One region of the Halomonas sp. CnH100-B genome, then DNA from elsewhere that is predicted to be linked to it. Evidence: predicted binding sites of a transcription regulator. Region 1 holds the regulator's gene; the other holds the start of a gene.
What was found. The regulator sigma-54, encoded in region 1, starts transcription at its own class of promoters, with help from an activator protein. The targets are predictions, from matches to a motif close to TGGCACNNNNNTTGCTNT.
Positions count from the first base shown of each region.

Region 1 (4,307 bases):
GCGCTGGCAGACGCTCCAGCGCGATGGGGAGGTTGCGCGCATCGATGCTAACGGCAATACGAGTGCGTTCTCCTTGAGCGCGCAGCTCATCGATCAGCGAGCCCAGCAGCATGGCAGGTAAGTTATCGATCGCATAATAGCCAAGATCCTCCAGCGCTTGTAAGGCGATAGATTTACCGGACCCCGAACGGCCGCTAATGATCACCAGTTGCATAGCGTCTCTCTTGGCGTATGAGCGTAGGAAATAAACAGTGATGGACGTGTGAGTATCTTACGCGGCCTGTTCGCGTATCTTGGCCGTCATCAGGGTCAATAGCTCTTTTTGACTGCTGGCTTTGCGTAACTGTTGACGGGTATTCGCATCGTTCATGATCGTCGCGACTTGCCCAAGCAGAGCGAGATGCGTGTCGTCCGCCTCTTCGGGTACGAGCAACACGAACACTAGATCGACGGGGTCGCCATCGATGGCATCGAAATCGACCGGCTCGGCAAGTTTCAAAAAGCCAGCGATGGGCGAGCTACAGTGCGGGCTACGTGCGTGGGGGATGGCAACGCCGTTGCCAATTCCCGTGCTGCCGAGACGCTCGCGTCCAATCAGGCGGCTAAACACTTCTTGGCTATCGAGGCTGGGTGTGTTTTGGGCGATGAAGGTGCTGAAAAACTCCAGCACCCGTTTTTTGCTGCCCCCGGGCACGTCGTAGAGCACGCGCTCCGGGGGGAGGATGGTTTCCAACGTCATTGAGTTAACGCACGCCTGCGCCCTGGGCGCGAGCTTGTGCTTTTTCCTTGTGTTTAACGAGTTGACGATCGATTTTGTCTGCGAGCGCATCGATAGCGGCATACATATCGTTATCGAGGGCTTCGGCATGAAGGTCGGCACCGGCGGCATGCAGCGTACAGGCTGCCTGCTGGCGTTCTTTCTCGACAGATAAGGTCACTTGCACCGTGGTGATGTTGTCATAGTGGCGTTCGACGCGTTCCAGCTTTTCGTTAACGTAGTCACGCAAGGCGTCAGTCAGTTCAACGTGATGACCAGTGATGTTTACTTGCATTGACGTGCTCCTTATCCATCGGGCTGTACTTCGATTGTAACCCTTTTTGCGCTATTGCAAAGCCCCTGCGTCGAGTTTGTCATGCCCTACCGTTTAACTAGCGTAAACGGCGGCGCTCACTGGACGAGGGAATACCCATTGACTCGCGATATTTCGCTACCGTACGCCGGGCAACGCTGATGCCTCCCTCCTCAAGGAGGGTCACCAGGCGACTATCGGAGAGCGGTTTACCCGACGGCTCCTCTTGTATCAGTTTTTTGATCCGTGCACGAATGGCGGTGCTGGAGTGGCTATCGCCGCCATCGTGGCTGCTGACTTGGCTCGAGAAGAAGTACTTCAACTCGAACACGCCTCGTGGCGTATGTATGAATTTCTGCGTCGTCACACGGGAGATCGTGGACTCGTGCATCTCCACGGCCTCGGCGATGTCGGCCAGGATCAGCGGTTTCATGGCCTCTTCGCCGTGCTCTAGAAAGCCGATCTGGCGGGCGATGATTTCACGACCTACTCGCAGAAGCGTGTCATTACGGCTGGAAAGGCTTTTGATCAGCCAGCGAGCTTCTTGGAGGTGCTCTTTCAAGAACTGGTTGTCTTGGCTCTTGTCGGCACGTTTGATCAAACTGGCGTAATCGGGCTGGATACGCAGGCGCGGCAGCGCCTCCGGGTTGAGCTCTAAGTGCCAGCCCTCGTTGTCATGGCGCACGACCAAATCGGGCGTGATATAGCTGTCGTCGGTCACGCCGTAGGCGCTGCCTGGGCGTGGGTCAAGGCTGCGAATTAAACGGATGACGTCGTCCAACTGCTCGTCATCCAGGCTCAGGCGGCGCTTGAGTAGCCGTAAATCGTCTTTGCCCAAGGCTTCGAGAAACTGACGCACCAAGCGTTTTGCGGGCATCAATAGCGGGGTGTCTTCAGGCAGCGCGGCCAGCTGAAGCATCAGGCACTCGCGCAGGTCGCGGGCAAACACGCCGGTGGGCTCGAACTGTTGTAAGCGCAACAGGGTGTTTTCTACTTCACGCTGGCTCAGGCTGTCGTGGCCTTGCGCCTTGAGGCCTTCGCGGATGTCGTTGAGCGGTTGAGTGAGATAGCCGTTGGCATCCAGTGCATCGATCAGGCTTTCGGCAATGGCATAGTCGCGGGGAGAGAAGTCGGTCATGGCCAATTGCCATAACAGATGGCCATGAAGGCTTTGGCCTGCGGCTTGGCGCTCGAAGTCGGGTCCTTCGCTGCTACCGCCCAAGCTACCCATGTCTTGGTAGGTGTCCGACCAGTCGCTGTCTACGGAGAGTTCGTTGGGAATGCTGTCCGACCACTCGGCCTCTTGAGGCTCGCTAACAGCCTGTTCGCCAAACTCATCCTCTTGTTCGAGCATGGGGTTAGCGTCCAGCGCTTGCTGAATTTCTTGACGGAGGTCCAGCGTGGAGAGCTGTAGCAGGGCAATGGCCTGCTGCAGCTGAGGTGTCATGGTCAGCTGTGTGCCGATACGCAATTGGAGAGAAGCTTTCATGACCATCTGAGAACCACTCGTTAATCAGAAAGCTCCACCCTAGAGCGAGTTATGACTCTGTGCAAGTGCAATAAGCATGCCACTAAAAGAAAAGTTTGGTCAGGCCAGAGTTTAGAGGCGGAAGTCTGCGCCTAGATAGACATCACGAACCTTCTGGTTATTGAGGATCTCCTGGGCGTTTCCACTGGCGATGATATGGCCGTCGCCAACGATGTAGGCAATGTCACAAATATCCAGGGTTTCGCGCACGTTATGGTCAGTGATCAAGACGCCGATGTGGCGTTTTTTCAGTGCGCGGATGATGGTTTTGATTTCACCCACTGAAATAGGGTCGACCCCGGCAAACGGCTCGTCGAGCAGAATGAATGCGGGCTCGGTAGCGAGTGAGCGAGCGATCTCCACTCGGCGGCGCTCGCCCCCTGAGAGGCTCATGCCCAGGTTGTCGCGAATGTGGGTAATATGGAAATCTTCGAGCAGTGACTCGAGGCGTGCTTCCCGAGCGCTACGGTCCAGCGCTTTGCGCGTCTCGAGAATCGCCATGATGTTATCGGCCACCGAGAGCTTGCGGAAAATGGAGGCTTCCTGGGGGAGGTAGCCAATCCCGGCCATGGCGCGCTCGTGCATGGGCGCATGGGTCAGGTCGACGTCGTCGATACCGACGCTACCGGCATCGGATTTGACCAGTCCAACGATCATGTAAAACGACGTGGTTTTACCCGCCCCGTTGGGCCCCAGCAGGCCGACGACGCTACCCTGAGCGATTTCCAGGTTGATATCTTTCACGACCCGACGGCGTTTGTAGCTCTTCGCTAGGTGATGGGCGTAGAGCGTTTTGACAGGTGCGGAATCTGCAGAGGTTGATGCTGCCACGTGGCCGCTCCCTATTGTTCGGGCTGAAGAGTCATGCGAATGCGCTGGTTGTCGCTACCGCTCACGTCGGAGCGTGCTTGCACCACTTCCTGGTCGATGAAGTACTCCAAACGCCCCCCTTGGAAACGGTCGCCTTGCTGGGTCAGTTCGGCTTGGTCGATCAGCTCGACACGGCGTTCGGCGACATGGTAAACGATACGACGCGCCCAGCCCTCCATGGGGGTTTCTTGATCTTCGAGCTGATTGCGCAGGTAGGCGCGCTCACCCGTGGCAATGGCGCGTGACAGCTCGCCTGCGTCGTTGCGCTGAATTTCGACGCGTTCGCCGCGCAGTTGCATCTCGCCCTGGCGAATGTCCACGTTGCCTGAGTAAACAGCGGTGCCAGCGCGCTGGTCGAGGTCCAGGCGGTCGGCTTCGACCTCGATGGGGGCTTGGCTTTGTGCCATGGCCGCCGTGGCGAGGGGTAGGGTTAACGTAAAGAGTGCAGTGCGGAGAGAGGCGTTCATCGCGACTCCTCAGGGTTACGAGTGGCAGGCGGGTGGACGCCGCGCACGTTATTGGTCAGGCGGACTTGGCTGTCATCGAGCCAAACGTCCATGCGGGAGGCTTCCATGCGCTGCGGCGGCTGCTGCAACAGCACGGGCGTATCGCTCCAGGCATGGCGCGTCACGCCATCGTAGTTTAATTGCTGCGTGTCGAGCTGCCAGCCCTCTTCGGGAGCCAGTAGCCGGGCAGACCCTCTTAGCGTCAGGGCCTGGGAATCGGTATTCAAGGTGCCGGTGTCTGCCGTGGCCAGCCACTCTCGCTGTTCGCTGTCGAACAGCGTCGCGCGCGGCGACATGACATCGGTCATGGCCGTTTGAGGCGTATGGACCAGT
Region 1 covers NZ_JAMXRX010000001.1:275,789-280,095, forward strand. The annotation lists gene rapZ (RNase adapter RapZ) at 1-214, opposite strand, end outside; gene ptsN (PTS IIA-like nitrogen regulatory protein PtsN) at 272-739, opposite strand; gene raiA (ribosome-associated translation inhibitor RaiA) at 744-1,052, opposite strand; gene NH398_RS01145 (RNA polymerase factor sigma-54) at 1,150-2,565, opposite strand; gene lptB (LPS export ABC transporter ATP-binding protein) at 2,671-3,429, opposite strand; gene lptA (lipopolysaccharide transport periplasmic protein LptA) at 3,441-3,935, opposite strand; gene lptC (LPS export ABC transporter periplasmic protein LptC) at 3,932-4,307, opposite strand, start outside.

Region 2 (4,307 bases), 250 kb from region 1:
CAGGGGGCGTTTCTATCACGCGCTGCGGTGCGTTGGGGTGAAAGCAGGGCTCTTGACGGCGCCGTGTTAGCAGCCGATGCAGGGCGTGGAACACGTCGTGGGTCGGGGTGGAAGGGCTCTCTAATAGCAGAGCTAGCTCATCGAGCTGCCAGCGACGACGGTTGATCGAGCGTAAGCGGCCGCTGCGTTCCACGCCTTCGACATCGTTCAGCGTGCCGGTAAGCGTATGGATATAGAGCGCGGGTATTCCTTGCAGGCTGAGCATGATCGCTTGGCTACATAGAAAGCGCGCAATTTGCCACGGGTCTGGCCCGCGGCGGGTGCCGCGCATGGCCTCAAACCAGGTAATGTTGATCTCGTAGGGCGTGTCGCTACCGTCAGGGTTGCTGCGCATACTGACAAACCCACCAAAGCGGTGCATCAGCTCCAGCAGCGCGTCGCGCTCATGGTCGGGCAGCAGGCCTTCTAGCGGTCGTACGCCGATACCGTCGTGGCTGGCGGTGAAATTTAGGTAGGTGCACTGCTTCGGTAGTACTGGCAGGCTGTTCAGCCACGTTTGCAGCGTCGTCGCTTCGCCGCGAGTCAAGGTGTGCAGTAGCAGCGGGGGCAGGGCGAACTGGTACACCATGTGGGCTTCATCGGGCGCGCCTTCCGCTAATCGCTCCAAGCCAAAGTAGCTGATGTTTTCGGCATGGGGCACGTTGGTTTCGGTGATCAGCAGCGTACCGGGGGCTATTTCATCCACGATGGCGCGAAGTAAGCGCACCACCGTATGGGTTTCGGGCAGGTGAATGCAGGAGGTGCCCAGGCGCTTCCACAAAAATGCCACCGCGTCCAAGCGAATAATGCGCACTCCTTGCTGTAGGTAGAACAGCAAAATACCCACGAACTCGAGCAACACATCCGGGTTTTCGAAGTTGAGATCTATTTGGTCTTCCGAGAAAGTCGCCCACACGTGGCGCGTCCCCCGGCGCGTAGAGATCGGCACTAGGAGTGGGCTACTGCGTGGTCGGGTGACCTGGGAAACATCGGTATCCGGATCGACTTCAATAAAGTAGTCGCGACCGGGCAGGCTGCCGGTCAGGTAATCGACGAACCAGAGCGACTCCCGCGAGACATGATTGAGCACTAAATCGGCCATCAAATCATAGTGGCTGGCCAAGTTTTGAATATGCGCCCACTCGCCCAGCTCGCTATTGACCTCGCGGTAGTGAATCACCGAAAAACCATCGTCACTGCTCCAGGGGAAAAAGGGCAGCACGTGGACCCCGCTGATGGCATCCCCCAGGTAGCGCTGCAGAAAGGTATCCAGCACCGCTAACGGCGGCGTTCCCTCCTCCACAATGGAGTCGCCGTAACAGATGACCCACTGATCTTGTTCGCTCCATGTTGGTGCATCATGAGGCGTCTCGCTCGTCGTTGGGGCGGTCGTCGACATCGCGCGAAAATGCGCAAGGTGCTGTCCTATTCGCCGCTGAACCTCCCCGGCGCGCGGGCCATATAGATGGGTGAGGTAGCGGTGAACGGTCTGTTCGAAAGCGGTCATAGCGGGCGTCCTATCAATCAACTTCGACAAACGCTGCAGCTTGTGTGCCAAATCGTTACAATACGGTGAGATACGCGTCGTATAACACCGCTATGCCATCAGGTCGTGGCTGCCGCTGCCGCCGACCCGTTGGCGATAAAACAGTTTATAAAATGGCGAAGCGCGCTAGGGCCGACGCCTTGACGCTGCTCGTTCGCCCAGGCTGACACGCTGCACGCACTGGTTCTAGTGTGTACTGATAATAGGTTGACTGCCATGCATTGCCCTTTTTGTGGTGCAAACGATACGAGAGTGACAGATTCCAGGCTGGTGGCAGAGGGTGACCAGGTGCGCCGTCGTCGCCAGTGCGCCAACTGCCATGAACGCTTTACGACTTACGAAACCGCCGAGCTGATTATGCCGCGGGTGGTGAAATCCGACGGCTCTCGTGAAAGCTTCAATGAAGCGAAGTTACGCGACGGCATGCTGCGCGCGCTGGAAAAGCGTCCGGTCAGCGCCGAAGCCATCGAGGCCTCGGTCGAGCGTATACGGCAAACGCTGCGCGCCCGCGGCGACCGTGAAGTGAACGCCCGCGAGATCGGTGAGGCCGTGATGAAAGCGCTTCGTAGTCTCGATCAAGTTGCCTACATTCGCTTTGCCTCGGTATACCGCAAGTTTCAGGATCTCGACGAATTCCGCGCTGAAATCGATCGGCTCTCCCAGGAGCCCTCCGATGAGTCGGCCGGACAGGGTTAATCGAACGGAGCATCATGATGGGTGAGTTCTCCACCGCCGACCATCGCTATATGGCCCGCGCGATTCAATTGGCCAAGCGGGGGGTGTATACCACCGACCCCAATCCGAGAGTGGGGTGCGTGATCGTGTCCTTCGCGGACAGCGAAGAGGGCCATATCGTGGGGGAGGGGTACCATGTGCGTGCCGGAGAACCCCACGCAGAAATCCATGCGCTGCAGGCAGCGGGCAGCGAGGCTCGAGGCGCTACCGCCTATGTCACGCTCGAGCCCTGCTCTCATACCGGACGGACCGGCCCCTGCGCCGTGGCACTGGCCGATGCCGGTGTTGCCCGTGTCGTCGTGGCGATGCAGGACCCGAACCCTCGGGTTAGTGGGGGTGGCATCGCCCATTTAGAGGCGGCGGGCATCCAGGTGCAGGTGGGGCTGCTCGAGACCGACGCCAAGGCGCTCAACCCAGGGTTCATCTCCCGGATGGAGCGCGGCCGCCCCTACGTGCGGTTGAAAATGGCCATGAGTCTGGATGGTCGTACCGCGATGGGGTCAGGTGAGTCGCAGTGGATCACCGGGCCCCAGGCGCGCACGCAGGTGCAGCGTCTGCGTGCCCGGTCAAGCGCCATACTGAGCGGCGTAGAGTCTCTGATCATGGATGACTCCCGCCTCACCCTAAGGGCCGACCAGTTAGCGCTGGACAACGCCGATGACATCGTCCAGCGCCAACCGCTACGGGTGATCCTCGATTCGCGCCTTCGTCTTCCACTAGCGGCTGCCTGCCTGCGCGAGCCGGGGCGCACGCTCATCATCACGACGGATCAACACAGCGAAGAGAAACGGCGTAAACTGGCAGAAGCCGGGGCCGAGATTCAGGTAGTACCTGCCGAAAACGGGCGTATTGCGCTGGCTGACATGCTGCGCTGGCTAGCGGATAATGAGCAGGTTAACGAACTGTTGGTGGAAACGGGTGCCACGCTGGCGGGCGCACTGCTAGAGGCGGATTTGATCGATGAGCTGCAGCTTTTTGTCGCGCCCACGCTGTTGGGCGGCGAGGCCAGGCCGCTATTTGCTCTGCCGGGGATTACCCAGATGGCCGATCAGAAACGTTTGACGGTGACGGCATCGCGAACCGTTGGGAGCGACTGGTGGATCATTGCCACCCCGCAGGCTGACTAGCGCAAGCCGTCATTGCAAGGTACCCTGACGCCCGAATTCGCATACGATGCGAGCCTATTTTTTGGAGATTCCATGGCGCACTCCTCTTCAGAGGGTTTATCCCCCATCGCTGAGCTGGTAGATGACATTCGCCAGGGCAAAATGGTGATTCTCATGGACGATGAGGATCGCGAGAACGAAGGTGATATCATCATGGCCGCCGAAATGGTGAAGCCTGAGCATATCAACTTCATGGCGCGGTATGCCTGCGGTCTAATTTGTATGCCGATGACCCGCGAGCGCTGCGAGCAGCTCAACCTGCCGCTGATGGTGCGGGACAATGGCTCCGGTTTTGGTACCAAGTTCACGCTCTCCATCGAGGCGACGGAAGGGGTCACCACCGGTATTTCCGCTGCCGATCGTGCTCGGACGGTGCAGGCCGCCGTTGCTCCGAATGCCAAGCCCTCGGATATCGTTCAGCCGGGCCACATTTTCCCGCTGATGGCCGAGCCAGGCGGCGTACTGCGCCGCGCAGGGCATACCGAAGCCGCCTGCGATCTGGCAGCGCTGGCGGGTTTGGACCCCAGCGGCGTCATTTGCGAGATCATGAACGATGATGGCAGTATGGCCCGCCGCCCGGAGCTGGAGGCCTTTGCCAAGGCGCACGGTATCAAGATGGGCACCATTGCCGATTTGATCCACTATCGTATCGTGAATGAGCAGACGGTGGATCACGTCGAAACGACCCAGGTCTCCACCGTGCATGGCGAACTGGCGCTTCACGTCTTCCGTGATCGTATCCAGGGCGCTCACCATCTGGCCCTCGTGAAGGGGCAGCCAACGCCCGAGCAGGCGACCACCGTTCGCGTACATTTGGCCGA
Region 2 covers NZ_JAMXRX010000001.1:25,130-29,436, forward strand. The annotation lists gene NH398_RS00115 (sugar phosphorylase) at 1-1,546, opposite strand, end outside; gene nrdR (transcriptional regulator NrdR) at 1,802-2,281, shown strand; gene ribD (bifunctional diaminohydroxyphosphoribosylaminopyrimidine deaminase/5-amino-6-(5-phosphoribosylamino)uracil reductase RibD) at 2,299-3,447, shown strand; gene ribBA (bifunctional 3,4-dihydroxy-2-butanone-4-phosphate synthase/GTP cyclohydrolase II) at 3,520-4,307, shown strand, end outside.
Region 2: NH398_RS00115 (sugar phosphorylase) is a predicted target of sigma-54. The motif match lies at 1,579-1,596, and genes of this name have one in related genera.